Regions from separate parts of the Kribbella sp. NPDC002412 genome, predicted to be linked through region 1. Evidence: riboswitches for the same ligand, from Rfam matches in the RefSeq annotation. Region 1 holds a riboswitch; the other holds the start of a gene.
What was found. Region 1 has a riboswitch for glycine ahead of ACWCOV_RS12890 (L-serine ammonia-lyase). Riboswitches for the same ligand answer to the same signal wherever they lie in the genome.
Positions count from the first base shown of each region.

Region 2: another riboswitch for glycine. It lies ahead of gcvP (aminomethyl-transferring glycine dehydrogenase); the one in region 1 lies ahead of ACWCOV_RS12890 (L-serine ammonia-lyase).

Region 1 is NZ_JBSFBL010000012.1:130,192-145,738, forward strand. It holds gene ACWCOV_RS12855 (LamB/YcsF family protein) at 1-445, opposite strand, end outside; gene ACWCOV_RS12860 (NRAMP family divalent metal transporter) at 461-1,792, opposite strand; gene ACWCOV_RS12865 (GntR family transcriptional regulator) at 1,949-2,671, shown strand; gene ACWCOV_RS12870 (aminopeptidase P family protein) at 2,759-4,189, shown strand; gene ACWCOV_RS12875 (hypothetical protein) at 4,380-4,607, shown strand; gene ACWCOV_RS12880 (alpha/beta hydrolase) at 4,657-6,132, opposite strand; gene ACWCOV_RS12885 (DUF3817 domain-containing protein) at 6,255-6,608, shown strand; glycine riboswitch at 6,606-6,698, shown strand; gene ACWCOV_RS12890 (L-serine ammonia-lyase) at 6,778-8,151, shown strand; gene ACWCOV_RS12895 (alpha/beta fold hydrolase) at 8,138-8,812, opposite strand; gene ACWCOV_RS12900 (hypothetical protein) at 8,991-9,623, shown strand; gene ACWCOV_RS12905 (hypothetical protein) at 9,620-10,534, opposite strand; gene ACWCOV_RS12910 (PaaX family transcriptional regulator) at 10,711-11,520, opposite strand; gene ACWCOV_RS12915 (MFS transporter) at 11,670-12,995, shown strand; gene ACWCOV_RS12920 (FAD-dependent monooxygenase) at 13,008-14,540, shown strand; gene ACWCOV_RS12925 (acetate--CoA ligase family protein) at 14,537-15,547, shown strand, end outside.
Region 2 is NZ_JBSFBL010000006.1:114,925-130,471, reverse strand. It holds gene ACWCOV_RS07090 (DUF881 domain-containing protein) at 1-703, shown strand, start outside; gene gcvH (glycine cleavage system protein GcvH) at 744-1,127, shown strand; gene ACWCOV_RS07080 (FHA domain-containing protein) at 1,307-1,843, shown strand; gene ftsR (transcriptional regulator FtsR) at 1,830-2,525, shown strand; gene ACWCOV_RS07070 (bifunctional nuclease family protein) at 2,593-3,087, shown strand; gene ACWCOV_RS07065 (MerR family transcriptional regulator) at 3,294-3,908, shown strand; glycine riboswitch at 4,032-4,121, shown strand; gene gcvP (aminomethyl-transferring glycine dehydrogenase) at 4,270-7,041, shown strand; gene ACWCOV_RS07055 (serine hydrolase domain-containing protein) at 7,038-8,336, shown strand; gene ACWCOV_RS07050 (tetratricopeptide repeat protein) at 8,324-9,559, opposite strand; gene ACWCOV_RS07045 (pyridoxal phosphate-dependent decarboxylase family protein) at 9,838-11,328, shown strand; gene ACWCOV_RS07040 (IucA/IucC family protein) at 11,346-12,983, shown strand; gene ACWCOV_RS07035 (GNAT family N-acetyltransferase) at 12,994-13,518, shown strand; gene ACWCOV_RS07030 (lysine N(6)-hydroxylase/L-ornithine N(5)-oxygenase family protein) at 13,520-14,812, shown strand; gene ACWCOV_RS07025 (IucA/IucC family protein) at 14,809-15,547, shown strand, end outside.

The DNA of each region.
Region 1 (15,547 bases):
GCAGCCACGCCGACCCCGGCAGGCCGAGCACCGGCAGCGATCGGTCGTAGTCGACGACCGCCCCGACGACCGCCGCGGCCTGCTCCTCGTGGTGCCCGATCGTGTTGTACAGCGCCCCATGCGGCTTCACGTACCGAACCTTGTCACCCGCAACCCGGGCAAACGCGTCCAAAGCGCCGATCTGGTACACGACCTCGTCGCGGAGGGCAGCCGGCTCGATGTCGACGAACCGGCGCCCGAAGCCGGCCTTGTCGGCGTACCCGACGTGGGCCCCGATCGCCACCCCGCGCTCGACCGCCTGGCCGGTCACCCGGCGCATGATCGACGGGTCGCCGGCGTGGAAGCCGCAGGCCACGTTGGCACTGGTGACGACGTCCAGCAGCGCGCTGTCGTCACCCATCGGCCAGGATCCGAAGCCTTCGCCCAGATCCGCGTTGAGGTCCATGAACACTCCTCCAAGTTAGAACAGGTCGAAGAGCGGCTTCACCGATCGAACCGCCAGGTAGATGGTCAGCAGCCAGGCGGCGCCGCCCAGCACCAGCAGCGGTCGTGGATACCGGTACCCACGCAGCAGGTCGGCGCGCTGCCACGCGACCCACAGGAGTACGCCGATTCCGAGCGGCAACAGCAGCCCGTTGAAGGCTCCCGCGAACACGATCACCTTCGCCGGCGCCGTACCGAGGGACAGGTAGATGACCGCGCTGACCGCGATGAACAGCACGACCAGCGTCGTCCGGGTCCGGTCCGGAGTCGTCGTCCGCGAGGTGACGAAGGTGACGGTCGTGTACGCCGCCCCGATCACACCGGCGACCCCGGCCGCCCAGAGCAGCAACCCGAAGGCACGCAGTCCGAACTCACCAGCGGCATGCTGGAACGCCGACGCGGCCGGGTTCGCGTGGTCGAGCGTCGTACCACCGGCGACGACACCGAGGATCACGAGGAACAGGGCAGCACGCAGTAACCCGGTGATCAGGATCCCCGCGACCGAGGCCCGGCTGATCTGCCGGACGTACTGCGGCCCGCTCACCCCCGAGTCGAGCAGCCGGTGCGCACCGGCGTACATGACGTAGCCGCCGATCGTGCCGCCGATCAGGGTGATGACGACGAGGACGTCGGCCTGCTCGGGCAGTACGACGTTCCGCAACGCCCGTCCGGCCGGTGGGCCGGCGGCGAACGCCAGCCAGCCCGCGACCAGGATCATCAAGCTGCCCAGGACCACGACCACGCGATCGAGCGCGACCCCGGCACGCCGGACCAAGAAGATGCCAATGGCAACTGCCGCGGACATGGCGGCGCCCAACGAAGGATCGAGGCCGAGGAGCGCGTCGGTCCCGAGCCCGGTGGCCGACACGTTGCCGATCGTGAACACCAGCCCGCCGGCGAACAGCAGCGCGGCCATCGCCGTGCCGAGTCGGGGCGCGACCAGGTTGCCGAGCTCCTGCGCCCGGCGCCCGGAGACGCCGATCACCCGCCACACGTTGAGCTGCACCGCGAGGTCGACCAGGACCGAGGCGACGACGGCGAACGCGAAGGCCGCGCCGAGGGACACCGTGAACACCGCGGTCTGGGTGATGACCGTGGGACCGATCGCGGAGGTCGCCATCAGGAACACGGCGCCGATCAGCGTCGACCGGGTCCCGGTCTTCATCGCGCTGTCCGGCGTCTTCCGCCCGGCCGCTGGGGTGAGCCGGCGGGCATAGGGATTGGTACGGCGAGCAACCGGCCTGCTGGTCGGTCGGCGCATCGGTGGCTTGCGCGGTCGAGCGGTACGGACTGACATGCGGATGGACATGGCGGTGGCTCCTGGTCGGCAGAGTGCTGTCGGGATGGTCTCCATGGCTGTGAGTGATGGCCGGATGACACGAGAGTAGAGATTGTTCAACAATCCTGCAAGAGTCTTGTTCTACTAAACTTCCCCTGAACGCCTCGGGTGGGCGATGATGCGGTGATGAGCACGGGTGAGGTCGACGAGGGCCGGCAGGCGTGGTTGCGGAGCGTCGCAGCCGATGTCGCGCGGCTGGACCGCAGCAGCTCCGCCGAGCGGGCCGCCGACATCCTGCGCCGCAGCATCACCGAGGGTGCGCTGCCGCCGGGAGCGCAGCTGTCCGAGGTCGAGCTGACCGAGGTCCTGGAGGTCAGCCGCAACACGCTGCGTGAGGCCTTCCGGCTGCTCACCCACGAGGGGCTGCTCGTCTACAAGCTGCACCGCGGCGTGTTCGTGCCGGAGCTGGACGAGCGTGACGTGGTGGACCTGTACCGGCTGCGCCGGGTGCTCGAGGTAGACGTCGTACGCGGCCTGGCCGACCGTGACCCGGAGCTGCCGGCCAGCCGGCTCGAGCCGCTGCAGGACGACGTCGAGGCGGCCGAGGCGGCCGCGCTCGCCGACCGCTGGGCAGCCGTCGGTACGGCGAACATGCGCTTCCACCAGCACCTGATCGGTCTGGCCGACAGCGACCGGATGAACGCGATGACCGGCCGGCTGCTGGCGGAGTTGCGGCTCCTCTTCCACGTGATCGCGACACCGCAGGAGCTGCACGAGCCGTACATCGCGCGCAACCGCGGCCTGTTCGAGCTGCTTGAGGCGCGGAAGTACGAGCAGGCGGCGGCCGACCTCCACCAGTACCTCCTGGACTCCGAGCAGGGCCTGCTGGACGCGTTCCGGGCACGCTGATCCACGACTTCGGATAAGGGCTTGCGCGGCCCTGCTCTCACCTGAGTTGATGGCTGTAACCGTCAGCTGCAAAGGGGAGCTCAGCACATGACCGAAGACGACCGGACCGACGACACACCGAAGTCCTACCGCCCGATCGACTCCCAGGGGTTCCGGGAGTTCATCTCGCGTGGCTGGGGGCCGGTGGACCGCTCGGTGACCGTGCCCGAGGGGCTGGCGGAGGCGGCCGCCGGGCACCGGGAGAAGCTGGCCGCGGCGTTGCCGGGGCGGCGGATCGCGGTCGCGGCCGGCCGGGCGCCGGTCCGGTCGAACGACACCGACTACGCGTTCCGGGCCGACAGCGACTTCGTCTGGCTGACCGGCTGCCAGGCCGAGGGCGCCGTACTGGTGATGTCGGCGGACGGCGACTCGACGCTGTACCTGCGGGAGACGGCCGGTCCGGACGAGGCCGACTTCTTCGCGAACGCGCGCGACGGCGAGCTGTGGGTCGGCCCGGTGCCCGGGCTGAAGGACTGGTCGGACGCGTTGCAGATCGCCTGCCGCCCGATCGAGGAGCTCCCGGCCGCGGTGCGCGGCGCCGTGCCGTTCATGCTGTCGACGCCCGGGGTCGAGCCGCTGCTGGACGCGCTGGTCCGGACCTCGCCGACCGATGGGAACTCGCTGCGCCAGACGCTGGCCGAGCTGCGCCGGATCAAGGACGACTGGGAGCTGGACCAGCTGCGCGAGGCCGTCGCGGCCAGCGTGCTCGCGTTCGGCGACGTCGCGAAGGAACTGCCGGAGGCCATCCGCGGCGGTGGTGAGCGGTGGCTGCAGGGCACCTTCGACCGGCGCGCGCGGACCGCCGGCAACGGCGTCGGCTACGCCTCGATCGTTGCTGCTGGCAAGCATGCGCCGGTGTTGCACTGGGTCCGCAACGACGGCCCGGTGAACGAGGGCGACGTGATCCTGCTCGACGCCGGTGTCGAGACCCGGACGCTCTACACGGCCGACGTCACCCGGACCTTCCCGGCGACGGGCGAGTTCACCGACGCCCAGCGGCAGGTGTACGACCTCGTCCACAAGGCGCAGTTGGCGTCACTCGACGCCGTCAAGGTCGGAGCGCCGTACCGGGCCTTCCAGTACGCCGCCCTGCGCACGCTGGCCGAAGGACTGCGGGACTGGGGCCTCCTGGACGTGTCGCTCGACGAGCTGCTCGGTCCGGACGGCCAGCAGCACCGCCGGTACATCGTCTGCGGCACCGGGCACTACATCGGCCTGGACGTGCACGACTGCGACGCGTCCCGGCCGGAGGCGTACTTCGCCGGCGAGATCGAGGCGGGGATGGCGCTGGCGGTCGAGCCGGGGCTGTACTTCCACCCGCACGACGAGACCGTGCCGCCGGAGCTGCGCGGGATCGGGATCCGGATCGAGGACAACGTGGTGGTGCACTCCGACCGCCTCGAGATCCTCACCGCCGACCTGCCGATCACCGCCGACGGCCTGGAGAACTGGACCCAGTCACACCTCAACGCGCGGTAGCCGCGAAATCACCCAAAATTATTCGTCACAAGCAGTAACACCGAGGCCGTCGGCAACGATGTAGCGAGCGGGGGAGGGTCGAACTCGGCCCGGCGCGTGGAGTGGGGGGTCGCGACCACGCGCCGGGGCCGAGGCGGCCGAGCTGGAGCCCGGGGGGACTCCGGTTTCCTGGGGACACGGGGGTAGTGAGATGAACCTGCGAGTGCGCGTGGTGCACTACGGCGACCGGCATTGGTACGCCGACATCGACGACGCCGACGATCCGCAGCCCGACGACCCGTTCTGGTACGTCGACAACTGCCGATCCCAGACTCAGGCCCTCGAGACCGCGTGCGCCGAGCTGCGCCTGCTGGCGGGCCGCATGGTCCGCGGCGACCACCTCGACCGCGTGCTCGAGGTGACCGGAGTACCGGTCTGACGACTCCCGGGCAGGCGTCTGGTTGGGAGACGCCTGCCCGGGGCAGTTCCTACACCGGTGGCACAGCGGGGCAGCTCGTGCCGCGCTTCGGGGCGGCGAGCGTGAGCAGGTAGGCGTCGACGGTGTTCTGCATGCACGGGCTGCTGTTGTAGCTGCCGTGACCCCAGCCCTCGTAGGTGAGGAGGACGCCGTACCGGCCGAGCTGGCGCTCCACGCTACGCGCCCAGATGTAGCCGGTGGCCGGGTCGTGGCGTGCGTTGATCAGCAGGATCGGGTCGTCCAGGCCGCGGACCTTCAGCCGGTGCTGCGGGTTGTCCGCCGCCGGCAGGCCGAGGCACATCGAGACGGCCATCAGCTGGCCGGGGTAGCGCATGTCGGGGTTGTTCCGGGCCAGGCGGGTGAGCAGGCCGGCGTACTCCTGGTAGTTGCGGACCGGGAGGTTCCAGTCCTGGCAGAAGACCGCGAGCGTGTTCGAGGCCAGGCCGGTCGGGACCGGGGGCTGACCGATCGGCGGGGCGCTGGCGTCCAGCGTCTTCAGCATGGTCGCCAGGTCGGTCCAGCGCGGGCCGTAGAGCGCGCGGAAGACGTTGAAGCTCAGCCAGTACGGCGTGACCGGCAGCGTCGGCTTCTGCGGATCGGGTACCTCGCCGCGATCCGCCCGGGCCAGCAAGTCCGCCCACACCGCGTGGATGTCCCGACCGTGCAGCGCGCAAGCCGTCGCCGCGTCGCACCAGTTCACGAACCCGTCGAACGAGTCCTGGGCAGCCCATGCCTGAGAGTCGAGGAACGAGCGAGTCGAGTCGGCGCTGTGGTCGACGACGCTCTCCACGACCATCGCCCGGACTCGCTTCGGGTACGTCTCGGCGTACTGCGCCCCGAGCAGCGTCCCGTACGAACTGCCGTGCAACGAGATCGCCGACTCACCCAGCGCGGCGCGAACCGCGTCCACGTCCCGGACCGTCTGCCAGGTGTCGAGGTGATCGAACACCGGGCCGGTGTTCGATCGGCAGTCCGCGGCCAGGTCGCGGTTGTAGCGGATCGTCGCGGCGAACTCGGCCGGGTTCTTGATGATCGGCGACGGCTGCTTGGCCAGCAGCGCGGCCGAGCATTTCACCGGGTTGCTCCGGGCGATGCCGCGCGGATCGAAGCTGACCACGTCGAACCGGTCCTGCACCGGCTGGCTGAACCGGCTCATCCCGGTCTTCACCCGGTCGACACCGGAGTCACCGGGACCACCCGGGCCCCACACCAGCACACCCACGCGGTCGCTCGGGTTCTTCGCCGTACGGCGGGCGATCGCGAGACCGAACGTGGGTCCGTCCGGGTCGTGCCAGTCGACCGGGACCTGCAGGGTCGCGCACTGCGAGCCCTTGACCACCTCCGGCTTGTCGTTGCCTTCCGGCTTGCAGTCGGCCCACTGCAGCTGGGTTTTCGGCTCAGTTGCCGACACCGGAAGCGTCACCAGGCCGGCGGTCGCGACACCAAGCGCCACTCCGGACGCCAGGGCGCGTTGTCTGAATCTCATGCGGGAGATCTCCTGTCTGCGGACTCCCTCGATCCTCGGCAACCGTTTGCTCGGCCACATCGGGGACGAGCCCCCGGCCGACCCCGGGTGCGCCTTGGGGGACTTGTTAGGGTCGGTCGCTGATGAGTACAAAGCATGCGGTGTGGTTCCGGTGGGTGGCGATCGCGGAGGCGGTCTCCTGGACCGGGTTGCTGATCGGCATGTTGTTCAAGTACGTGCTGTCCGACAACGAGCTCGGGGTGCGGATCTTCGGCCCGATCCACGGCGGCATCTTCATCGTCTACGTGCTCACGGTGCTGGTCGTGCGCGGCCCGCTGCGCTGGTCCTGGCCGGTCACCTTGGCCGCCCTGGCAGCAAGCGTTCCCCCGCTGTTCACCTGGTTCTTCGAGATCTGGGCGGTGCGCACGGGCCGGATTGACGTCGGCCGGGAGGCCGCCGTACCGTCACGGACGTCAGTCAACTCAACAGCCGCATGAACCCGTGCGGGAGAGTCCCGGGCACGACCCGGGCGCCGTAGGAGCAACTCTCCCCAAGAATCTCTCAGGCACCTTCACCGTACGGGCGAGGCACCTCTGGAAGACGTCCGTCTGACAGAGCGGGGAGGACACCAAACGGTCAACGGCGACCGGAAGGAACCTCCACACGATGGCGATCAGCGTCTTCGACCTGTTCAGTATCGGGATCGGCCCGTCGAGCTCCCACACCGTGGGCCCGATGCGCGCCGCCCGCACCTTCGCACTCGGTCTGGCCGACGACGGGCTGCTCGCCCGCACGGCGAGGGTCGAGGCCCAGCTCTTCGGCTCGCTCGGCGCGACCGGCCACGGCCACGGCAGCAACAAGGCCGTCCTGCTCGGACTCGAGGGCGCGGACCCCGAGACCGTGATCACCCACTCCGTCGACGCCCGGGTCGAGACGATCCGCGAACGCGGCGGGCTGCTGCTCGCCGGCGTGCACGAGATCCGCTTCGACGAGAACACCGACCTGACCATGCACCGGCGCAAGGCACTGCCGTACCACCCCAACGGGATGATGTTCACCGCCCGTACGGCGGACGGCGAGGTGCTGCGGGAACGCACCTACTACTCGGTCGGCGGCGGCTTCGTGGTCGACGAGAACGCGGCCGCCGGGGACCGGATCGTGCCGGACACCACCTCGCTGAAGTACCACTTCACCACCGGCGCCGAGCTGCTCGACCGGTGCCGTGAGTCGCAGCTGTCGATCAGCGAGGTGATGCTCGCGAACGAGCTGGCCTGGCGGACCGAGGAGGAGATCCACGACGGCCTGCTGCGGATCTGGCAGGTGATGCAGGACTGCGTCCGCGAGGGTTGCGAGACCGAGGGGATCCTGCCCGGCGGCCTGAAGGTGCCGCGGCGGGCCCACGCGTTGCACACCCGGCTGAGCTCGGATCCGTGGTCGGTCGACCCGCTCAAGGTGATGGACTGGGTCAACCTGTTCGCGCTGGCGGTGAACGAGCAGAACGCGTCCGGCGGCCGGATCGTCACCGCCCCGACGAACGGCGCCGCGGGCATCATTCCCGCCGTGCTGCACTACTACCGGCGGTTCGTCCCGGGAGCGACCGACGACGGCGCCGTCCGGTTCCTGCTGACCGCCGGCGCGATCGGCGTGCTCTACAAGGAGAACGCCTCGATCTCCGGCGCCGAGGTCGGCTGCCAGGGTGAGGTCGGCTCGGCCTGCTCGATGGCGGCGGCCGGCCTGTGCGAGGTGCTCGGCGGCACCCCGGAGCAGGTCGAGAACGCGGCCGAGATCGCGATGGAGCACAACCTCGGCCTGACCTGCGACCCGGTCGGCGGGCTGGTGCAGATCCCGTGCATCGAGCGCAACGCGATGGCCTCGGTGAAGGCGATCAACGCGGCCCGGATGGCGATGCACGGCGACGGCGTGCACGTCGTCACCCTGGACAAGGTGATCAAGACGATGCGCGAGACCGGCGCCGACATGAAGATCAAGTACAAGGAGACGTCCCGCGGCGGCCTGGCCGTCAACGTCATCGAGTGCTGAGCAGACCCGCGTCCTGCACGTGGGCGTTGTGCCCGAGCCCCGGGTAGACGACCACCTGGTCGTGCAGCGCGCGGAGCTCGTCGTCGGTGTTCATCGGGTCGCCCTCGCCGCGGGCCAGGACGAGGTCGGCCTTGCAGTCCGCGATGAGCTTCGGCATGTCGGGAGCGCCGACACCGAACGTGCCGGGATCCATCGCCAGGCGCCAGCGCCCGTCGACCTCGGTCAGGCCGTGCTCGACCACCGGGTCGCTCGGGTCGGCCAGCCCCTGCAGGCCGGAGACCTTGAGGAACCGCGCGGCCGCGTCCTCCCGGGTGTCGAACCACGCGATCGGCTTCTGCGCCAGCGCGGCGGCCCGGCCCAGGTCGTCGTCCGACCAGGTGACCTTCACGCCGACCGCGACGACGCGGTCGACCTCGATGCCGTACCGGCCGCTCGCCAGTTCCAGGGCGATCACGCCGCCGAGGGAGTGGCCGACGATGACGACGGCACGCCGTACCGGGAGGGTCTCGGCGACCGCGGCGGCCATCGAGCCGAAGGTGTACGACGGCAGTGCCGCCGCCGCGCCGTGTCCGGGGAGGTCGGGGGCGAACCGCGGTTGCGGCCAGGCGTCCCAGACCCGGCCGTTGGCTCCGAGACCGTGCAGCAGCACCAGTGCAGACATGGGAGCAGGGTTCCACAGGAAATGACGTGCTGCCCGGCGGATTGGCGCGTCCTCAGCTAACTCAGTGCAATTCTACGAATGCGTACCGGAACGAAATTGCCGAATAGTTGCGATCTAGCGTGGAATTTCTTCCAAGGGCTGTTTCAAGCGCTGGATCAACCGATAACCTGCGGGACTTGTGAAACCGATCCCCGCCGCGATGGCCCGTCCGCCCTGGCACAACCGTCAGCGGCTGCGCCAGGCCGGGTTCGCGGCCGGCGGCCTACTGCTCCTGTACGCCGTCCTGCTGCTGATCGCCCTGCTCGGCGGTCCCCGGATCGGTGCCGCCTTCCTGCCGCTGCCCGGCGGCGGCCCGGAGCCGGCCAACCCGGTCGCCGGCCTCGAGCCCAGCCGGATCCCGACCAGCGGCGGCCCGACCGTCCCGCGCGGCTCCGAGACCCCGGTCCCGACCCAGCCGCCGACTCCCGGCGAGACCCCTCCGTTGCCCTCGACAACGACAACGACGACGGTGCCGGCCGTCGTCACGACCGACGGTCAGCCTGCCACCCCGTGCCCGACGCCGAAGCCGGCTCCTGAGCTGGTCGACCACCAGGACCCGACCCAGCCGCCGGCCACCAAGGTGCCGCCGAAGCCGACCATCTCGACGACGACCGGCAACCCCACGACGCAGCCCACCAAGCCGCCGACCACGAACGACCCGCCGCCCACGACCCCGACGAACCCGCCGACCACCCCGGACGACCCCGAGGACCCGGACCCGCCGACGCTAGGCGGCGTCCTGACCTCCATCCTCGACAAGCTCGGGCTCTAGTAGGCCTCGACCTCCGTCGTCGGGGCGTTGCCGGTGATCGTGGGTTTCAGGTCGACCTGCCAGAACAGGTTGCGGCCGAAGGAGCGCTCGAATTTCTGGAACGAGCAGTCCGCGCTGAACTGGCGCCGCGTCGGGCTCCAGTCGGTGCCGCTCTTGAAGTAGAGCGAGTAGGCGCCGCCGATCCGGCTGATCGTGGCGGTCTTGCCTGCCTCGACGTACGTCATCACCTGCGGCTTGCTCGGCGGCTGCCCGCTGCCGACGATCGAGATCGCGACGTCGTTCGCCGTACGGTTCATGACGCGGAGGCGTCCGGACCCGGCGGGACCGCGGCGGACCAGGGTGTCGCCGTTGGTCGGGACCGCCGTTTCCGGCTCGGGTCCGGGGTCGGGAAGGGTGCCGCCGAAGCGGAGGTCTAGCTTGCGGAGCGCGACGATCGCGCTGCTCAGGTCCGCCCGTAGCCGGCGCTGGACCTTCTGCGACGTGTACGCGACACCACCGCAGCGGGCGTTCAGCTCGGTCCGGTCCGAGGTGGTCAGGGCGTCGGCGGCAGCCTCGAGTCCGCCCGACAGAACCTTGTGGACACCCGTAAGCCGGCGCGTCACCGTGATCTCGGCCAGATCCTCGGCCGCGGCGTTCAGGGAGGCGCCGAGACTGTCCATCGTCTGCGTCAGCGCTTCGGCGGTGCGGACCCGGGTCAGCGCGCGCAGGTCACCCGCCAGACCCTGCTCGACCTTCGTCAGTTCGGCCTGGTACGCCGCCGCGCCGAGCGGACCCGCTGGTGTCGAGACCTCCGGAGCCTCGACCGGCGTTGCGCTGACCGAGGGCGTGGTCGAGGTGCTGTCGACCATGGGCGGTTCGCTGCAGCCGGCGAGCAGGATGAAACCCGCGCACAGCACAGCAAAGCGATTCATGCACTTCCCCCACGTCTCCCCAACCCCCTGTGCCGCAAAGGGTATGCGGGCACAGGGGGTCTGGGCGAGAGGGTCAGCCGAAGTTGTGATCAGCGCAACCGCTCAGGCGAACCGTGAGCGGTTCAGTCGAGACCGGTGGGCTGAGGGCGGGGGTGTCCCCGCCGTCGTGGTTGAGGTCAGGCGACTCGGTCGGTGGTGGTGAGGTCCAGGAAGAAGCGGGTGGCCGGCTCTTTGAGGGCCTCGTGGGCCTGGAGGAAGAGGTCGTGGGCCTCGCGGCCGTGCCAGCCGGCGGGGAGGAGCTCCTCGGGCAGGTCTGGGTCGCGGAACGGGAACATCCGGTAGTCGTGCACCAGTTCCATCCGCTCGACGAGCGCCTGCCGGGGTGACACGCTGCCGCCGCGGTACGCCTTCATCCGCGGCCGGTACGTGCGCAGCAGCTCGGCGTAGTCCGCGTCGAGCGACTCCAGGTCCCAGCATCGCGCGGCCATCTCCCGATCGCGCGACAACCCGGACGACGTGCACTGCAGCAGATCCAGCCGTACGGCGGGCTGGTCGGCGAAATGCTCCTGGACCTCGGTCAGCCGGTTGTGCGGACAAACCCAGGTCGACGACGCCAGCGGTCCGAACCCGAGCCAGGCGAGCTCCTTCCGCAGCTCCTCGCGCAGGGCGCGGTCGCTCTCCGGGACCGAGTAGATGACCATCGACCACTGCCGATCCCAGCGCTCCCGCGACCTTTCGAAGATCCGGGTCCGGCCCTCGTCGAGCAGTCGCCAGCTCTTGTCGTTGAGCGCGTAGACCGTCTCGCGGCCGTCCCGCCGGGTGTCGAACCAGCCCTCACGCCGCAGTCGCGCCATCACCACGCGCACCGTGCTCTCGCCGACGTCGAAGCACTCCAGCAGTGCGGTGAGCGTGCGGAGCCGCACCTCGCCGCCGTGGTAGCGGATGTAGTCGCCGAAGAGGTCGAAGACGATCGACCGAGGCTTCATGACGTCTCCTCGGAGCCGTTCCCAGTGGTTCGCTGCGCTCATCCTCTCATGGTGCCACCAAAAGCGTGTCAAAGTCTTGACGGTCGTCTGTGATCAGTTCTACGTTCGGAACATCCCCAGCCAGCCCGGCACGAATCGAGGGCCCGCACATGACCAGTCCCACCGCCACCACCGCCCGGTCCCGCGCCGGACTCTGGGTGGTCGCCATCTGCTTCGTCACGATCGTCTTCGACGGTTACGACCTGATCGTGTACGGCGCCGTCGTACCGTCCCTGCTGAAGAACCCCGACTGGCAGCTGACCGCCGCCCAAGCCGGCGCGATCGGCAGCTACGCGCTGATCGGCATGGTGATCGGCACGCTCTGCGTCGGCGCGCTGACCGACATCGTCGGGCGGCGCCGGATCATGTTCGCCAGCATCATCTGGTTCTCGCTCGCGATGGGGGCGACCGCCCTGGCGCCCAGTCCCGAGGTGTTCGGCATCCTGCGGTTCGTCACCGGCCTCGGCCTCGGCGGCGTGGTCCCGACCGCGATCGCGCTGACCGTCGAGTACGCGCCGCCGCACCGCCGGAACTTCAACAACGCGCTGATGTTCTCCGGCTTCTCGCTCGGTGGCGTGCTGGCCGCCGTCCTCGCGATCAACCTGGTTCCCACGCAGGGGTTCCGGATCATGTTCTGGATCGGGATGGCGCCGCTCGTCCTGGTGCTGCCGCTGGCCTGGAAGTTCCTGCCCGAGTCGGTCAGCTTCCTGCAGGCGCGCGGCCGCCACGACGAGGCGGCTGCCCTGGCTGCCAGGTACGGCGTGCAGCCCGAGCCCGTCGCGGCCGGCACCAGCAGCAAGTGGAGTGCGCTGGCCGTACTGTTCGGGCGCAAGCACCTCGCCGCGACGATCCTGTTCGGACTGGCCAGCTTCTTCGGGCTGCTGCTCGTCTACGGCCTGAACACCTGGCTCCCGCAGATCATGCGGCAGTCCGGCTACCCGCTCGGCTCGTCGCTGCGGTTCCTCCTGGTGATGAACCTCGGCGCGATCGTCGGCGCGCTGGCGGCGTCGACGCTCGCCGACCGGTTCGGCTCGAAGGTCGTCACCACGGTCGCGTTCGCCCTGGCCGCGTTCTCGATCTACACGCTGAGCGTCAACCCGGCCGCGGCCGCCCTCTACCTGCTGATCGCGATCGCCGGCCTGGGCACAGTCGGCACCCAGATCCTCGTCAACGGGTACGTCGCTACGCACTACCCGGCCGGGAGCCGGGCCACCGCGCTCGGCTGGTCCCTCGGCGTCGGCCGGCTCGGCGCGATCGTCGGACCGCTGTTCGGAGGCTGGGTGCTCGACTCCGGGCTCAGCCTCGACTGGAACTTCTACGGTTTCGCCGTCCCGGCCGTCCTCGGTGCGCTGGTGATCGCCGCCGTACCGCGGACCGGGCGGGAGCGCCGGGCGGAACCGGCGCTGGGCACGACTCCCCAGACGACCCGGGCCTGAGAGGAACCAGCAATGCGGATCGCATGTGTCGGCGGCGGGCCGGGCGGGTTGTTCCTCGCCACGCTGGTGAAGGCGAGTGACCCGTCGGCCGAGGTGACCGTGTTCGAGCGCAACCGCGCGGACGACACGTTCGGATTCGGGGTGGTGTTCTCCGACGCCACGCTGGCCGCCATCCACGCCGCCGACCCGGTGGTCCGCGACGCACTCACGCAGTACGGCGTGCACTGGGACGCGATCGAGGTCCGCCTGAAGGGCGAGCGGTTCCGGTGTGGCGGGATGGGGATGGCGGCGATCGCCCGCAAGACGCTGCTCGCCGTACTGCGGCAGCGGGCCGTCGACGTCGGAGTGACCCTGCGGTTCGAGACCGAGGTGGACCTGGACGACCTGACGGGTTACGACCTGGTGGTCGCGGCCGACGGCGCCAATTCACGGATCCGGGAGCGGCTGGCGGGCGTTCTCGAGCCGATGGTGGAGACGGCGGCGGCGAAGTTCATCTGGTTCGGTACGACGTACCACTTCGACGGACTCACCTTCGTCCACGAGCGCGGTGACGACGGCGTGTTCGCCGTACACGGGTATCCGATCAGCCCGGACGTGAGCACGTTCATCGTCGAGACCGACCGGGACTCCTGGCTGCGGGCCGGGCTGGACGAGTTCGACGTCTCGCAGCCGCCGGGGCCGAGCGACCTGACGACCAAGGTGTACCTGGAGAAGCTGTTCGCCGAGCAGATCGACGGTCATCCGCTGCTGGTGAACAACTCGCGCTGGGGGAGCTTCCGGACCCGGCGGACCGGGCGCTGGTCGCACGGCAACGTCGTACTGCTGGGCGATGCCGCGCACACCGCGCACTTCTCGGTCGGCTCGGGGACGAAGATGGCGATGGAGGACGCGGTCGCGTTGGCCGCGGCTCTGACCTCGTCCGACGACATCCCGTCCGCGCTGGCGGCGTACGAGGACGCGGCCCGGCCGTCGGTGGAGAAGATCCAGGGGTCGGCGCGGCCGAGCCTGTCCTGGTGGGAGCACTTCGGGCGGTACCACGACACGCTCGAGCCCTGGCAGTTCGCCTTCCACTTCCTCACCCGGAGCATCAGTGGCGGGAAGCTGGCCCGGCGCCACCCGGCCTTCGTCGCGGCGACGCGTACGGCGTGGCACGCGGCGAACGGCCCGGCTCCACTGGACACGCCGTTCCGCTCGGCTGGGCTGTCGTTGCCGTGTCGGTGGGTGGACGTCGCGGACGTCGGTGATCGGGCCTTGTGGGTCGAGGCTCCGGTCGACGAGCAGGGGTTGCCGGCTGCGCTGGCTGCACTGCACTCCGGCGTACTGGCCGGCCCTGCTGTGGTGGCGGTGCACGGTGGTTCGCGGTTGACGCGGACCCTGCTGGCGGAGGAGTCGCGGCTGGTCGCCAGGACACCTGCGCTGGTGATCGATGACGAGCTGACCCCGGACGAGGTAGAGACCCTCATCCTCTCCGGGCGCGCCGATCTGGTGGGCCGGACCAGCGGTCGCGCCACCGGGGTCAGCCTCAGCGTGGGAGGGAGCGCGTGACCGGGCTGGACGGGTTGTTCACCCCTCGCGGGGTCGCAGTGATCGGCGCCTCGCGCAACCCGGCGAAGCTCGGCGCGGTGATGGCGCGCTCCCTCTCCACGTACGACGCACCACTCGCGCTGGTGAACTCGCGGGACTCGCAGCTGCACGGCTCGGTCGCGGAAGCGGTCGACACGCTGGGCGCTCCGATCGACCTCGCTGTGGTCTGCGTCCCGGCGCCGGCCAGCGCGGACGCGGTCGCGGAAGCAGCGAAGGCGGGCGCCAGCGCGGCCCTGGTGTGTGCCGGTGGGTTCGCTGAAGCCGGTCACCCCGAGTACCAGGACGCCTTGGCTGAGGTGGTCGACCGCTATGGCATCCGGTTGCTCGGGCCCAACACGTCCGGCTTCCTGGTGCCGTCGCGCAAGCTGACCGCCAGCTTCGTGCCGAGCGCTGCCATGGTGCCTTCCGGCGGAGTAGGGGTTGTCGCGGCGAGCGGTGGTGTCAACCACGCGCTGTCGTTCCTGCTCGCTGAGGCCGGGTACGGCGTCAGCGTTGCCGTCGGCCTGGGGAACGCGGTAGACGTCGACATGGTCGACGTACTCGAGTATCTGCTGGACGACCCGGCGACGACTGCTGTTGCCTTGCACATCGAGTCGGTTGCTCACGGGTCGCGGCTCGCCGACGCGGTAGCGCGGTTGTCGGCGGTGAAGCCGGTGGTCGCGCTGGTTGTCGGGCGCAACGACGTGGGGGAGTTCGCGCAGTCGCACACGGGTGCGCTGGCCACCTCCTGGCGTACGACACGGGGTGTACTCAGCCAGGCCGGTGCGGTGCTGGTCGACGACGAGCGCCAACTGGTCGACGCTGTGGGTGCGTTGTCGATGACTCGGCTGAAGCCGGCCGCTGACCCCGGCGTCGGCGTCGTGACCGCACAGGCAGGTCCCGGACTTCTGTTGCTGGACGGGTTGCGCGGCTCCGGGATCCGGGTGCCGGTGTTGTCGGATTCTGCGCAGGCTCAGCTGGGCGAACTG
Region 2 (15,547 bases), on a different contig from region 1:
CGGGTTCAAGCCGTCCCGCGGCCAGGCGATCGTCGCCGTCGTGCTCGCGCTGGTCGCCTGCATGGCGGTCGTCCAGGTCCGGGTGAACCGGGCCGACGACGGCTACCAGAACGCCCGCCGCGAGGACCTGATCGCGATCCTCGACGGCCTCGGCCAGAACACCCGCCGGCTGGAGAGCGAGATCGCCGAGCTGGATGAGCGCAAGAACACCCTCGAGTCCAGCGCGGACAAGGCGCAGACCGCCCGCGAGCAGGCCGAGGCGCAGGTCCGGGTGCTCGGCATCCTGGCCGGCACCCTGCCGGCCCAGGGCCCGGGGGTGCGGATCACGCTGAACGACCCCGAGGGCAAGATGACCTCGAGCAACCTGCTGGACGCGATCGAGGAGCTGCGCGACGCCGGCGCGGAGGCGATCCAGATCAACGGCTCGGCCCGGGTGGTGGCCAGCACCGACTTCGTCGACGACTCGCCCGGTATCCGGATCGACGGCCAGAAGGTCACCTCGCCGTACGTGATCGAGGCGATCGGCGAGTCGCACAACCTCGCCGAGGCGGCGAACTTCCCCGGCGGCCTGGTCAGTGAGGTGACCGGTCCGCAGGTGGGTGGAACGGCCGAGGTGAACGAGCTGACGCAGGTGTCGATCACCGCCTTGCACGCGCCCGAGGAGCATCGTTACGCTCGCCCGGCGCCCAGCCCGACCAAGTAGCTGACGGACAGATCTGTACTTGAGTGAAAGAGGACCAAAGGTGTACCCCGAAGACCTGAAGTACACGGCCGAGCACGAGTGGGTGAAGGCCGACGGCGACGGACCGGTGCGGGTCGGCATCACCGACTTCGCGCAGGATGCGCTCGGCGACATCGTGTACGTGCAGCTGCCCGACGTCGGCAGCAAGGTGCGCGCCGGCGACGCCTGCGGCGAGCTGGAGTCGACCAAGAGCGTGAGCGACCTGTTCGCCCCGGTGAACGGCACCGTGACCGCGGTGAACGAGTCGCTGGCCGACCAGCCGGACCTGGTCAACACCGACCCGTACGGCGAGGGCTGGCTGCTCGACATCGAGGTCGAGGACGTCGAGGAGGTCGAGGCGCTGATGGACGCCGAGACCTACCAGGGCCAGCTCGACCAGAGCTGAGCCGCACCGGCCGCCTGGGTGCCTGGGCACCGCCCGTAACGGGCTTGGCGGCTCCTGATAGGTTGGCCGGACCTCAACCGCTGGTAGAGGGTTGAGGTCCGCGCTTTGGCGTCCACACTTGTTCATACGGGGTCTATCGAAAACGTCGCCGGACCGCCGGCGATCGGGAGGATCACAGCATGCCGTTCTGCAACCAGTGCGGGCACGAGAACTCCGAGGGCAGCCGGTTCTGCTCGCAGTGCGGAGCGATGCTCCCTGGCGCGGACCGCCCGGCGGCAACCCCGGCGGCACCCGGTGTCACGCCCGGTGTCACCGACACCGCGATGCTCACCCCGATCGGCGTCGAGCCCGAGCCGGCCGGCACCGGTGAGCCGCTGTCGGCCGACGACGAGGCCGCGGTCGGCGCGCTGCCGGCCGGGTCCGCCCTGCTGATCGTCCAGCGCGGGCCGAACGCGGGCAGCCGGTTCCTGCTCGACGTCGACGTGGTCACCGCCGGCCGGCACCCGGACAGCGACATCTTCCTCGACGACGTGACCGTGTCGCGCCGGCACGCGGAGTTCCGCCGGGACGCGTACGGCGTGAAGGTCCGCGACGTCGGCAGCCTGAACGGCACCTACGTGAACCGCGACCGGATCGACGAGGTCCAGCTCAACAACGGCGACGAGGTCCAGATCGGCAAGTACCGGCTGGTCTACTACGCCAGTGGCCAAGCCTGAGCCGTCCGCCGAAGGCCCTGTCGACGGCAGGGGCATCGGTGCGGTGCTGCAGCTGCTGCAGGCCGAGTTCGACGGCGTCACCATCTCCAAGATCCGCTTCCTCGAGGCCGAGGGGCTGGTGACGCCGGCCCGGACCGCGTCGGGCTACCGCAAGTTCAGCGCCGCCGACGTCGACCGGTTGCGGTACGTGCTGACCGCGCAGCGCGACCAGTACCTGCCGCTGCGCATCATCAAGGAGCACCTCGCCGCGATGGACCGCGGCCTGCGCCCGGCGGCCGCGGGCCCGCCGGTGGCCCCGAGCTCGCTGCCGGAGACCCCCGGCCTGCCCGCCGCCGAGGACTTCGGTGCCTACGGCACCGAGCTCAGGCTGACCCGGGACGAGCTGCGGACCGCGGCCGGTATCGAGCCGGAGCTGCTCGACCAGCTGGAGAACCACGGCCTGGTGGTGGCCCGTGGCAACCACTACGACGGCGACGCGATCCTGGTCGCCAAGCTCGCCGGTGAGTTCGCCGGCCACGGGATCGAGCCGCGGCACCTGCGCCTGTTCCGTACGGCGGCCGACCGCGAGGCCGGCCTGATCGAGCAGGTCACCGGGCCCCGCCGTACCGCGCAGACCGAGGAGCTGGCGGCGCTGGCCGTCCGGTTGCATGCGGCACTGGTCCGCTCCCGCCTCCCGCGCTGAAGCACGAGTTGTCCACCGGCGCACCCGAGGGCCTGCCCGGGGCTGCCCCGCGGAGTAGGCTGAAGGTGTGCGCGAAGTCGACGTAATCGGAGTCCGGGTAGAGATGCCCTCGAGCCAGCCGATCGTGCTGCTCCGGGAGGTCGGGGGCGAGCGGTACCTGCCGATCTGGATCGGCGCGGCCGAGGCGAGTGCGATCGCTTTCGCCCAGCAGGGCATGGAACCACCCCGGCCGCTGACGCACGACCTGTTCGCCGAGACCATCCGGGTGCTCGGGCACACCCTCAGCCAGGTCCGGATCGTGAACCTGACCGACGGCGTGTTCGAGGCGATCCTGGTGTTCGACGACAAGACCGAGATCTCCGCGCGGCCGTCGGACTCGATCGCGCTGGCGCTGCGCACCGGGACGCCGGTGTTCTGCGCCGAGGAGATTCTGGCCGAGGCCGGCATCCCGGTGCCGGAGAGTGAGACGTCCGGCGCCGACGAGGTGGAGGAGGAGGAAGAGGTCGAGCGGTTCCGCGAGTTCCTGGACCAGGTGACCCCGGAAGACTTCGACAAGAGCTGACCTACTGACCGGTCAGCTGTGGCAGATTTGAACGGTCTGGTACAAGGCACGCAAGGTAACGATTGAGGTCAGGGTTGCGACACGCTCTCGGACCAGGGCGGTGATCGTTGACCCTCCCTGATCGGCGGCTTACCTTGAAGGAGTTGTGGGGTGTTGTCACTCCACGGATGTGACCCGTTCCAGTCGGTACCCAGGGAGGCTCAGGCGTGACACGCACCGGCGACACGGATCTGACGGCGCAGTCGACGTCCGAAGCGCACGCCGAGGCGGCCGCTACCGCCGGCGTCCAGGGTCTGCTCTTCGACGACGACCTGCGGCCGATGCCGGAGGACGTCGGGTTCCGCGGGCCGACGGCGTGCGCCGCGGCCGGGATCACCTACCGTCAGCTCGACTACTGGGCCCGCACCGGCCTGGTCTCCCCGTCGGTTCGCCCGGCGACCGGCTCGGGCACGCAGCGGCTGTACGGCTTCCGCGACGTCTTGTTGCTGAAGGTGATCAAGCGCCTCCTGGACGCCGGGATCTCGCTGCAGCAGATCCGGACCGCGATCGCGCACCTGAGCAAGCGCGGGATCGACGACCTGACCCAGATCACCCTGATGAGCGACGGCGCCTCGGTCTACATGTGCACCTCGCCGGACGAGGTCATCGACCTGCTGGCCGGCGGCCAGGGCGTGTTCGGGATCGCGCTCGGCGGTGTCTGGCGGGAGGTCGAGGGCTCGCTGTCCGAGCTGCCGACCGAGCGCGCCGACGGGCACGACGACGGCGACCACCACGCGAACGACGAGCTCGCCGCCCGCCGCCGCGCCCGCATGACCGGCTGACCGACCCGAACCACAGTGCTGGACGAGTTCCTGGCTGCGGTCGGTGACTGGGCGGCCCGGCCGGTCGCGCGGAGGCTGCTGCCCGAACTGTTCGGCGATTCCTGGTAGCCTCGGGACAGCCGTACACAGCACTCGGGAGAGACCCGCTGACCCGGGCGCCGAAGGGGCAATTCCTCCCCGGAACCTCTCAGGCCCATGGACCGAGTGCCACAGGCGACTCTGGAGCGCGCACCGGGCGTGACAGAGGGGGAGGCCACCGGCAGAACTGTCAGCAACGGAGCCTCTAGTGAACGACACGCCACAGGTCTCGGCCGCCTTCGCCGACCGCCACATCGGACCGCGCCCGGACGAGGTCGCGCGGATGACCCAGCTTCTCGGGTACGACGACGTCGACGCGCTCGTGGACGCCGCCGTCCCCGCGTCGATCCGGTCCGCCGAGGCGCTCCGGCTGCCCGACCCGGCCTCCGAGGTCGACGCGCTGCACGAGCTGCGCCAGCTCGCCGCGCGCAACAACGTCGCCACCTCGATGATCGGCCAGGGGTACTACGGCACCTTCACCCCGTCCGTCATCGTCCGCCGCCTGGTCGAGAACCCTGCCTGGTACACGGCGTACACGCCGTACCAGCCGGAGATCTCCCAGGGCCGGCTCGAGGCGCTGCTGAACTTCCAGACCGTGGTCTCCGACCTGACCGGCCTGCCGACCGCGAACGCGTCGCTGCTCGACGAGGGCACCGCGGCCGCCGAGGCGATGACGCTGGCGCACCGGTCGAACAAGAAGAGCAAGTCGGACCGGTTCCTGGTCGACGCGGACTGCTTCGCCCAGACCATCGCGGTGGTGCAGACCCGGGCCGAGGCGCTCGGGATCGACGTCGTGGTCGCCGACACCACCGACGGCCTGCCCGAGGGCGACTTCTTCGGCTTCCTGGTGCAGTACCCGGGCGCCGGCGGCGTGGTCCGCGACCTGAAGCCGCTGGTCGAGGCCGCGCACGAGCGCGACACCCTGGTCGCGGTCGCGTCCGACCTGCTCGCGCTGACGTTGCTGGAGGCGCCGGGCGAGGTCGGCGCCGACATCGTCATCGGGTCGTCGCAGCGCTTCGGCGTACCGCTGTTCTACGGCGGTCCGCACGCCGGGTTCATGTCCGTGCGCACCGGCCTCGAGCGGTCGTTGCCGGGTCGCCTCGTCGGGGTCTCGGTCGACGCCGACGGCGCACCGGCGTACCGGCTCGCGCTGCAGACCCGCGAGCAGCACATCCGCCGTGAGAAGGCGACCTCGAACATCTGTACGGCGCAGGTCCTGCTGGCCGTGGTCGCGTCGATGTACGCGGTCTACCACGGGCCGGACGGCCTGAAGGCGATCGCCGCGCGCGTCCACGACTACGCCGGCAAGCTCGCCGAGTCGCTGCGGGCCGGCGGCGTGGAGGTTGTCCACGACAACTTCTTCGACACCGTGCTGGCCCGGGTCCCGGGCCGCGCCGCCGACGTGGTCGACGCCGCCCGGCAGAACGGCATCTGGCTGCGGCTCGTCGACGCCGACCACGTCGGCATCTCCTGCGACGAGAAGACCGACGCCCACGCGCTCCGCTCGGTCTGCGACGCCTTCGACCTGCGGTACGACGGCGCGGTGTCCGTGACCGCGTTGCCCGAGGCGGTGCGCCGTACCTCGGACTACCTGACCCACCCGGTGTTCAACACGCACCGGTCCGAGACCGCGATGCTGCGGTACCTGCGCAAGCTGTCGGACTACGACTACGCGCTGGACCGCGGGATGATCCCGCTCGGCTCGTGCACGATGAAGCTCAACGCGACCACCGAGATGGAGCCGGTCACCTGGCCGGAGTTCGCCGACCTGCACCCGTTCGCGCCGGTCGAGGACGCGGCCGGGTACGTGAAGCTGATCGGTCAGCTGGAGCGCTGGCTGGCCGAGGTGACCGGCTACGCGAAGGTGTCGATCCAGCCGAACGCCGGCTCCCAGGGTGAGCTGGCCGGCCTGCTCGCGATCCGCGGCTACCACCGGGCGAACGGCGACCAGGACCGCAACGTCTGCCTGATCCCGGCCAGCGCGCACGGCACCAACGCCGCCTCCGCGGTGATGGCCGGCATGAAGGTGGTCGTTGTCAAGGGCAACGACGACGGCACGATCGACCTGGACGACCTGCGCGCGAAGGCGTCCGAGCACGCGGACAAGCTCGCGGCGATCATGATCACCTACCCGTCCACGCACGGCGTGTACGAGGAGAGCGTCACCGAGGTCTGCCGGATCGTCCACGACCACGGCGGCCAGGTGTACGTCGACGGCGCGAACCTGAACGCGCTGCTCGGCCTGGCCAAGCCGGGTGAGTTCGGCGGCGACGTCAGCCACCTGAACCTGCACAAGACGTTCTGCATCCCGCACGGCGGCGGTGGCCCGGGGGTCGGCCCGGTGGCGGTCGCTGAGCACCTGGCGCCGTACCTGCCGAACCACCCGCTGCTGGACCAGGCCGGGCCGGAGTCCGGCGTCGGCCCGATCAGCGCGGCGCCGTTCGGGTCCGCGGGGGTGCTGGCGATCTCCTGGGCCTACATCCGGATGATGGGCGCCGAGGGCCTGACCGCCGCGACCAAGGCCGCCGTGCTCACCGCGAACTACGTGGCGAAGCGGCTCGAGGGCGTCTTCCCGGTGCTGTACACCGGCGAGAACGGCCTGGTCGCGCACGAGTGCATCCTCGACCTGCGGCCGATGACGAAGGAGACCGGGATCAGCGTCGACGACGTCGCGAAGCGGCTGATCGACTACGGCTTCCACGCGCCGACGATGTCGTTCCCGGTGGCCGGCACGCTGATGGTCGAGCCGACCGAGTCCGAAGACCTCGGTGAGCTGGACCGGTTCTGCGACGCGATGATCGCGATCCGGCACGAGATCGACCGGGTCGCGGCGGGGGAGTGGCCGGCCGCGGACAACCCGCTGGTGAACGCGCCGCACACCGCCGAGTCGGTCATCAACGACAAGTGGGACCACGCCTACACTCGCGAGGAGGCCGCGTTCCCGCGCTCGGTCGACCGCACGTCGAAGTACTGGCCGCCGGTCCGCCGCATCGACGGCGCGTACGGCGACCGCAACCTCATCTGCTCCTGCCCATCCCCGGAGGCCTTTGAGTGAGTTCTGTTCGCCCTGACACCGCCGCTGCGCTGTTCGCTGAGCTTGCGGCGGCGCAGAGTGAGTGGAAGTTGCCGTCGGTCAATGCCGGGGTGGTCCGGGACGGGGCGCTGGTGTGGACCGGGTCGCGCGGGCAGTTCGCGACGGCGGACGGCGGGGCGCCCGGTCCGGACGTGCAGTACCGGATCGGGTCGATCACGAAGACGCTGACCGCCGTTCTCGTGATGCAGTGCCGCGACGACGGGTTGCTGACGCTGAACGATGCTGTGGGCAAGCACCTGCCCGGGATCGCCTTCGGCGACAGGACGATCCGGCACCTGCTCGCGCACAGCGGCGGTATGAACGCCGAGCCGGAAGGCCCGTGGTGGGAGCGGAACCCGGGCGTCTCGTTCGAGCAGCTGGCGGCCGCGATGGACGAGTCGCTGGCCGCCGGTCCGGCCGACCGGCGGCACCACTACTCGAACCTCGGCTACGGCCTGCTCGGTGAGCTCGTCGCCCGGCTGCGTGGCGCGTCCTGGCTCGAGCTGGTCCAGGAGCGCATCCTCGACCCGCTGGAGATGCGGCGTACGTCGTACTTCCCGGCCGGACCGTCCGCGCAAGGGTTCTCGGTACATCCGTTCAGCGGGCAGTTGGTCGATGAGCCCGCGTACGACGCAGGTGCGATGGCGCCGGCCGGGCAGTTGTGGAGCACGATCGAGGACCTGGCCCGCTATGCGATGTTCTGGATCGATCCGGTCTACGAGGTGCTCAGCCGGGACACGGTGGAGGAGATGGCGGCGCCGTCGGCTGCGGATCCGCGGGAGGGGCTGACCGCGTCGTACGGGCTCGGCCTGCGGCTGATCGCCGACGACCCGCACCTGCTGATCGGCCACACCGGCTCGATGCCCGGCTTCCTGGCCGGGCTGTTCGTCGACCGGGCCCGCCGGATCGGTGCGGTGACGCTGGGCAACGCGACGTACGGCCGGGTGGCGTCGCTGCCGCCGGACCTGCTCCGCATCCTGGTCAGCCACGAGCCCTTGCTGCCGCAGGAGTGGGTGCCGGAGCCGACGCTCGACCAGGGCTCCGAGCTGCTCGGCCACTGGTACTGGGGCAACTCACCGCTGATGATGTCCGTCTCCGGCGGCATCCTGCAGCTCACCGGCGCGCTCACCTCACGCTTCTCGCCGCTCGGACCCGACCTCTACCAGGGCCGCGACGGCTACTTCGCCGGCGAAAAACTCCGCGTGATCCGAACCAACGGCTCGACCCACCTGAACCTGGCCACCTTCATCCTGACCCGGACTCCTTACGACGCTTGATCCTGCGCCGGGATCCGCAGCACATAGGTCCCTGCGGTCGGGCGCTGCTTCTGAAGCGCGGCCAGCTCATCCTCGAGCGGCCGTGCTTCGTCGTGGCGTCCGAGCGTGCGCAATGTGCGGATGACCGGCTGCAGAGCGTCGGAGATCGACTGCGCGTCCGGTTCCTCAGCGGAGCGGTAGACGTCCAGCACCTCGCTGTACGCAGCCAGGGCCTCCTCGTGGCGGTGTAGATCACGCAGGTCGTCGGCGAGCAGGCCGAGCGCCCAGGTGACTCTCTCGACGGCCTTCGGATGTGGCTCGTCGGAGTGCAGGTCGGCACGGAAGATCTCGACCGCCTCCGCCCCGGCGATCGCGGCGTCGTCGTACCGCTGGAGTTCGCGGAGGCTCCCGGCCAGGTTGAACAGGAGACCGGCGAGCCGGTTCGGGTCCAGGTCGTCGAGCGTCCGGCGGATCTCCACCGCTTCGGCGTATGCGGCGCGGGCACGGTCGTACTCGCGGAGTTCGGTCAGGCAGTGGCCCAGGTCCGTGAGGGCCGACTCGAGCTTGGCGCGTGCGTTCGGGAGGTTGCGGCGGATGCGGACCAGTTCCTCGAACAGGGGCAGGGCAGCGTCGTGCTCCTGCAGGTCGGTGTGCTGCTCGGCGACGAGCGCGAGCGCCCGGGCATGCCGGTTGCCGGCGTCGTTCGCGATGTCCGCGCGCACCATGATCAGCTCGTCGGCTGCCGGTCCGACGCGTTCGCCGGGAAGCGCAGAGACGCTGCACTCGAGCAGTTCGAGAGCATCGGCGAGGTAGATCCGCTCCCGGTGGCTCCGAGCGGCAGCGATTCGTCCGACGGCGACCGCTTCCTCGGCGATGACCAGCGCGTCCGCGTGCCGATCGAGCTTCGTCAGCACGGACCAGAGCGAGGTCAGGGCCTGGCTGAGCTGTTTGACGTCGGCAGGCCGGGCGAACACGAGCTTCCGCGCGTTCCGGACCCACCCGGCTGCGTCCTCCTCAGCCTCCTCGTAGCGGCCGGCCGCGGACAGCTTGAGGGCGCGCCTGCCGTGGACGATGGCAAGGCTGAGGTACCACGCACGGACGTTGTCGGTGTTGCCGCCCAGTACCGCGACGAAAGCGCCGACCACCGCTACCGTCCTGCCCATCCCGAGACCGGCGATCCACAGTCCCACTCCGGCGATCGTCAGCAGCAGCCCGAGCGCCCCGATCGGCCGGCGCCGCAGCATGGTCTTCACACCCACCACCCCCTTGGCAAGGTTTGATGCTTCCCGCGCGCGGTCGGTTGCATCGACGGGGCGGGAATTTACCGGTGCCGCGGCCGGGGCGGAGATCAGCCACGTGAAGCTCGCCACACCTCAGGGTCGGCGATGGGTGTTTCTCCTGCAGGGATTGGGGTTTCAGCTGTTGGACAGCCACGCAGCGGAGTTGACACGGTACTGATCGGAAGGACTAAGTTAGGGCTGCCTTACTAAGGTTTACCTAACAACTTCTTCGGGAGATCTGGATGCCGCAACCCGCGCGTCTGACTGCGCTGCCCGCCCCGGTGCGCAGCCCGTTCACCTCGTGGCCACTGGCCTCGACCGTCGCCGACCCGGGCCGTGGACCGTTGCCGGCCGGTTCGCCCGCCGACGTGTTGCGGCGGACCGCCGACGTACTGGGCGAGCCGCGCATTCCCTCGACCGGGGTCGGTGAGTCGGCCGCGCTGGACCTGATCGCGGGGCTGCTCGCGGACAACGGGATCGACCTCAGCCACCCGCACGCTGCGGCCCACCTGCAGCCGCCGGTCCTGCAGGTCGCGGTCGACGCCGACGCCCTCGCCTCGGCGAGCAACGCGTCGATGGACACCTACGACTCCGGCCCGGCGACGCTGGCGATCGAGCGCTGGGTCGTCCAGGCGCTGGCCGGCCTGGCCGGCTTCGGTGCGGACGCGGACGGCGTACTCACTCCGGGTGGTTCGATCTCCAACCTGCTCGCCGTACTGATCGCCCGCGACAGCGCGGCCGCGACGGTCGGCGTCGACGTACGGCGCAACGGCCTGCAGGGGCTCGACCACCCGGTCGTGTTCTGCTCCGAGCTCGCCCACTTCTCGGTCCAGCGCGCCTGCGCCGCCCTCGGGCTCGGCGAGGATGCCGCGGTCACCATCGCCGCCGACGAGAACTTCCGGATGCGCACCGACGTGCTGGCCGACGAGCTCGCCAAGCCGGGCCGTACCCCGGTCGCGGTGGTCGCGACGGCCGGTACGACGGACTTCGGATCGGTCGACCCGATCGCGCTGATCGCCGAGCTGGCCCGGCAGTACGGCGCCTGGGTGCACGTCGACGCGGCGTACGGGTTCGGCGCGCTGTTCTCCGACCAGCTCGCGCCGCTGCTGGCCGACCTGCCGCACGCGGACTCGGTGACGCTGGACCTGCACAAGATCGGCTGGCAGCCGGCCGCGACCAGCGTGCTGCTGGTGGCGGACAAGAACCGGTTCGCCTCGTTCGGCCGCTCGGTCGACTACCTGAACCCGGCCGACGACATCGACTCCGGTCTGGACGGCCTGCTCGGCCGGAGCCTGCAGACCACCCGCCGTCCGGACGCGGTCAAAGTCGCCACCACGTTGACGGCATACGGGCGGGCCGGGCTGGGCACAATGCTCGACACCTGTCACGAGCTCGCGCACGCCGCCGCGGCCCGGGTCGTTGCCGACAGCAACCTGGAGTTGCTGGCGCCGGTGACCCTGACCACGGTGCTGTTCCGGGTCGCGGGGGAGGGCCTGGAGGCGGCCGAGGCGGACGCTCTCCAGGGGGAGGTCCGGCGCCGGTTGCTGACGTCCGGACGGGCGCTGATCGGCCGGACCAAGCTGCCGGCGCGCGCCGGCCGGCCGGCCGCAGTCGCGTTGAAGCTGACGCTGCTGAACCCGAACGCCACCGCGACGGACATCGAGGAACTGCTCGACCAGGTCGTCGCCACCAGCCTGGACGTCCGCGCGGAGAGTGGCGAAGGAGCCGCGTGACAGTGCCGGGAGGCCCCATGACCTCAACAGCAGTTGCTGCCCACCTCAACGCGATTCTGCGGTGCTACACCCGGGAGACGCCGGTCCAGGTCGCGGTCGGTCCGCTGGCGTTCGACGTCGGTGAGTCGACCGTGACCGCGCGGGTCGAGCACGCGTCCCGGACCGGTTTGCACCAGTTCACCGACGTGCTGGTGGACGGCGTGCCGCCGGCGCCGGAGGACCTGGTGCGGTTGCTGTCCACCGATGCGGACCCGGCCGAGGTCGACGACCTGGCGACGCGTACGGCGGAGTCGGTCCGCAACGTCGACCGGTTCGTCGCCGAGGCCGACGGCGAGCGTGGTCCGGGCCGGTTCCTGGAGTTCGAGCAGGCGCTGCTGTTCGGGCATCTGAACCACCCGGCGCCCAAGAGCCGGGACGGACTGAGCGGTGACGAGCTGGCGGCGTACTCGCCGGAGCTCGGCGGCCGCTTCGCTGTGCACTGGTTCGAAGCCGACGCCGAACTGGTGTCGTCGGACCAGGTGGCCGGCGCGCCCGCACTGCAGGGACTGGACGCTCTGCAGCTGATGGGCGCGCTGGCGGGCATCACTCCGTCGGCGGGCCGGGTGCTGATCCCGGCCCACCCCTGGCAGGCGGCGGCCGTGCTGCAGCGTCCACGGGTGGCCGAGCTCGTGTCGGCCGGCCGCGTCAAGGCGTTGGGTCCGCAGGGGGCCCAGTGGTACCCGACGTCGAGCCTGCGGACCGTGTACCACCCGGACCTGCCGGTGATGCTGAAGCTGTCGCTCGGTCTGCGGATCACCAACTCGCGGCGTGAGTCGACGCCGACCGAGCTGCGCCGCGGTCTGGAGATCAACCGGTTGCTGGACGCGGCGTACAACGCCGGTACGGCGACCGCGCACCCGCGGTTCACCATCGTCCGCGATCCGGCGTGGGTGGCCCTGGACGAGGGCGGACCCACGCTGACCGGGCTGGACGTCGCCGTACGGGAGGTGCTGGCCGACGTCGACAGCTACGCGTGTCTGGCCGGTCTGGTCGCGCCGCGGCCCGGCGGGGTCAGCCGGTTGAGCGAGTACGCGGCTGAGGACCCGGCCGCGTGGGTGGCGTCGTACATCGACAACGTGCTGATCCCGATGCTGCACCTGTACGCCGAGACCGGGATCGGGCTCGAGGCGCATCAGCAGAACACGCTGGTGCGGCTGGACGGCGTCGGGCGGATCAAGGGCGGGGCGTATCGGGACAACCAGGGTTACTACCTGGCTTCGTCGTACCTGCGTGGCCTGTTGGGCGTGACCGGGTTGCGCGACTCGACGCTGGCGGTTGTCGATGATCCGATTGTCGACGATCGACTGACCTACTACCTGCTGCACAACCAGGCTCTGGCCGTGGTCGGCTGTCTGGCCTACGACGGGATCGCCGACGAGGACGCGCTGCTCGGGGTGGTGCGTGATCGGCTGACGCTCGCGTTGCCGCTGCTGAAGGCAGCCGGGCCGGATGGTGATCGGCTGGCTCGCCGGTGGCTGGAGGCCGAATCGTTGCCGTGCAAGGCGAACATGCTGACGCGGCTGCGCGGCATCGACGAGGTGGTGGCCCCGCTGGATGCGCAGTCGGTCTACTTAGACATTCCCAACCCACTCCGGCCAGGTGACCGTGCTGTGTGAGGTCGGGCCGATGTTGCATCTGGACAACGGCTTCGACCTTCGGCCCGCAGGGCCTGACGACGCCGCCACGATCGCGCTCTGGATGGCGCAGCCGCACATCAAGCGTTGGTGGCACCAGGACTGGTCGGTCGAGCGGTGGGTGGAGGAGCTCGGCACGCAGACGGCGGGCGAGCACTCGACTCCTTGTGTGGTGTCGGTCGACTCGGAGGACTTCGGGTACGTCGAGCTGTACCGGGTGCGGTACGACCGGCTGGCCGAGTACTACCCGAGCGACGACCACGACTGGGGAGTCCACGTCGCCATCGGCGACCTGACGCGCATCGGCCGCGGCCTCGGCCGCCGGTTGCTGCGCGCACTGGCCGACGCCCTGCTGGAGTCCGACCCGGACTGCCGCCGGGTCGTGGCCGAGCCCGACATCGACAACACGCAGTCCGTCCGTGCGTTCGCCGCGGCCGGGTTCGTCCGGCACGGGGAGCTACAGCTCCCCGACAAGACAGCACTACTGATGGTCCGCACCCGGACCGTGGAGGCATGACATGAACACCGCCCCTTATGACGTGATCGCGATCGGCTGTGGCCCGTTCAACCTCGGACTGGCCGCGCTGGCCGACGGTGTCGACGACGTACGCATCGCGGTGCTGGACAGCCGTCCGGAGTTCACCTGGCACCGCGGGCTGATGTTCGACGACGCGATGCTGCAGGTGTCGTTCCTGGCCGACCTGGTCAGCCTCGTCGAGCCGGCGCATCCGCTGTCGTTCCTGTCGTACCTGCGGGACAACGACCGGCTGTACCAGTTCTACGTCCGGGAGAAGTTCCACCCGACCCGCCGGGAGTACGAGGCCTACCTGCGCTGGTGTGCGGCACAGCTGGACTCGCTGCACTTCGGCCACCACGTCCAGGACGTGTCGTGGGACGGCTCGGTGTTCCAGCTGACCGTGGAGCGCACCGACGGAGTGGAGGTGTTGGCGGCGCGGCATCTGGTGGTCGGTGTGGGTACTGAGCCGTTCGTGCCTGCTGCGTTGAGCGGGCTGCCGCAGGAGCGCTTCCTGCACTCCGCCGACTACCTGTTCCGCCGGGACGACTTGCTGCGGGCAGGGCGAGTCACCGTCGTCGGCTCGGGTCAGTCCGGCGCCGAGTGTGCACTCGACCTGCTGCGCGCCAACGGCTCCGGTGGTCCTGCAGTGTCGTGGCTGACCCGTACGCCGTCGTTCGCGCCGCTGGACTACTCGAAGCTCGTGCTGGAGATGACGACGCCGTCGTACGTCGACTACTTCCATGCACTGGACGAGTCCACCCGCGACAAGCTGGTCAAGGACCAATGGCGGCACTACAAGGGCATCTCGTCCGACACGCTCGACGACATCCACGACGTGCTCTATCAACGAGACCTCGGCGCTGCGCCAGTCGCACCGGTCGAGCTGCAGTGTGGCGTGGGCGTCGTGTCCGCGGTGGCCCGTGCCGACGGCATCGAGTTGACGCTGCACCACGCCGACAGCGGCAAGAACTTCCAGCACTTCACCGACGCGGTCGTGGCCGCGACCGGCTACCGCAACCGCCCGCTGCCCTTCATGACTGCGCTGGAAGACCAGGTACGGCGGGACGCCGCCGGTCGATGGATCATCAACCGGGACCACAGCGTCGCCACCGAGGACACGCTGACCGGCCGGCTCTTCGTCTCGAACGCCGACCTGCACAGCCACGGTGTCGCGGCGCCGGACCTCGGGATCGGTGCCATCCGCAACGCCACCATCCTCAACGCCGTGGCCGGCCGCGAGGTGTTCCGGTTGCCCAAGTCCACCGCCTTCACGAACTTCGCCCTCCCCGGATGAGCACGGCCCGGATGAACGACTGGACCCGGTGCTCGGCGGAGCTGCTGGCGAAGCTGATCTCGCAGTTCTGCACCGAGAACCTGCTGCAGCCGGTCGACAATCGCCTGGACCTGGGGACGGTGTCGTACACCTTTGCCGCGACGCGAGGCGCGTTCGGGAGTTGGCGGGTGGCGCCGGACTCGGTACGCCGTACGACTGCTGGGATCCTCGGCAACGACGAGAGTGAGGTCGCGACGGACCCAGTGCAGTTTTTGGTCGACGCGGCCGACGTACTGGGGCTGGACGGGTCCACTGTGGCCGGGTACGTGGCGGAGTTGGCCAGCACGTTGGCGGCCGACGTACGGATGGCGTCGTCGGCTGCCGCGCGGTCCGAGTTGCTGGACCTGCACCACAGTCGGCTGGAAGGACATCTGACCGGACACCCGTTGCTGGTGGCCAACAAGGGGCGGCTGGGCTTCTCTGCCGAGGACAGCCGGCGGTATGCGCCGGAGGCACGGACCCCGCTCCGTCTGGTGTGGCTCGCCGTACGCCGGGGGCTTGCGGAGTTCCGTGGTACGCCGGACCTGTCGGAGCACGCGGTGGTCGGACGCGAGCTGGGGCCGGAGGCGCTGGAGGTGTTCCGGGGTCAGTTGGTCGATCCGGACTCGTACGTGTGGTTGCCGTGCCACCCGTGGCAGCTGGACCACGTCGTACGGACGCAGTGGGCGCGTGAGCTGGCCAACGGGGAGATCGTCG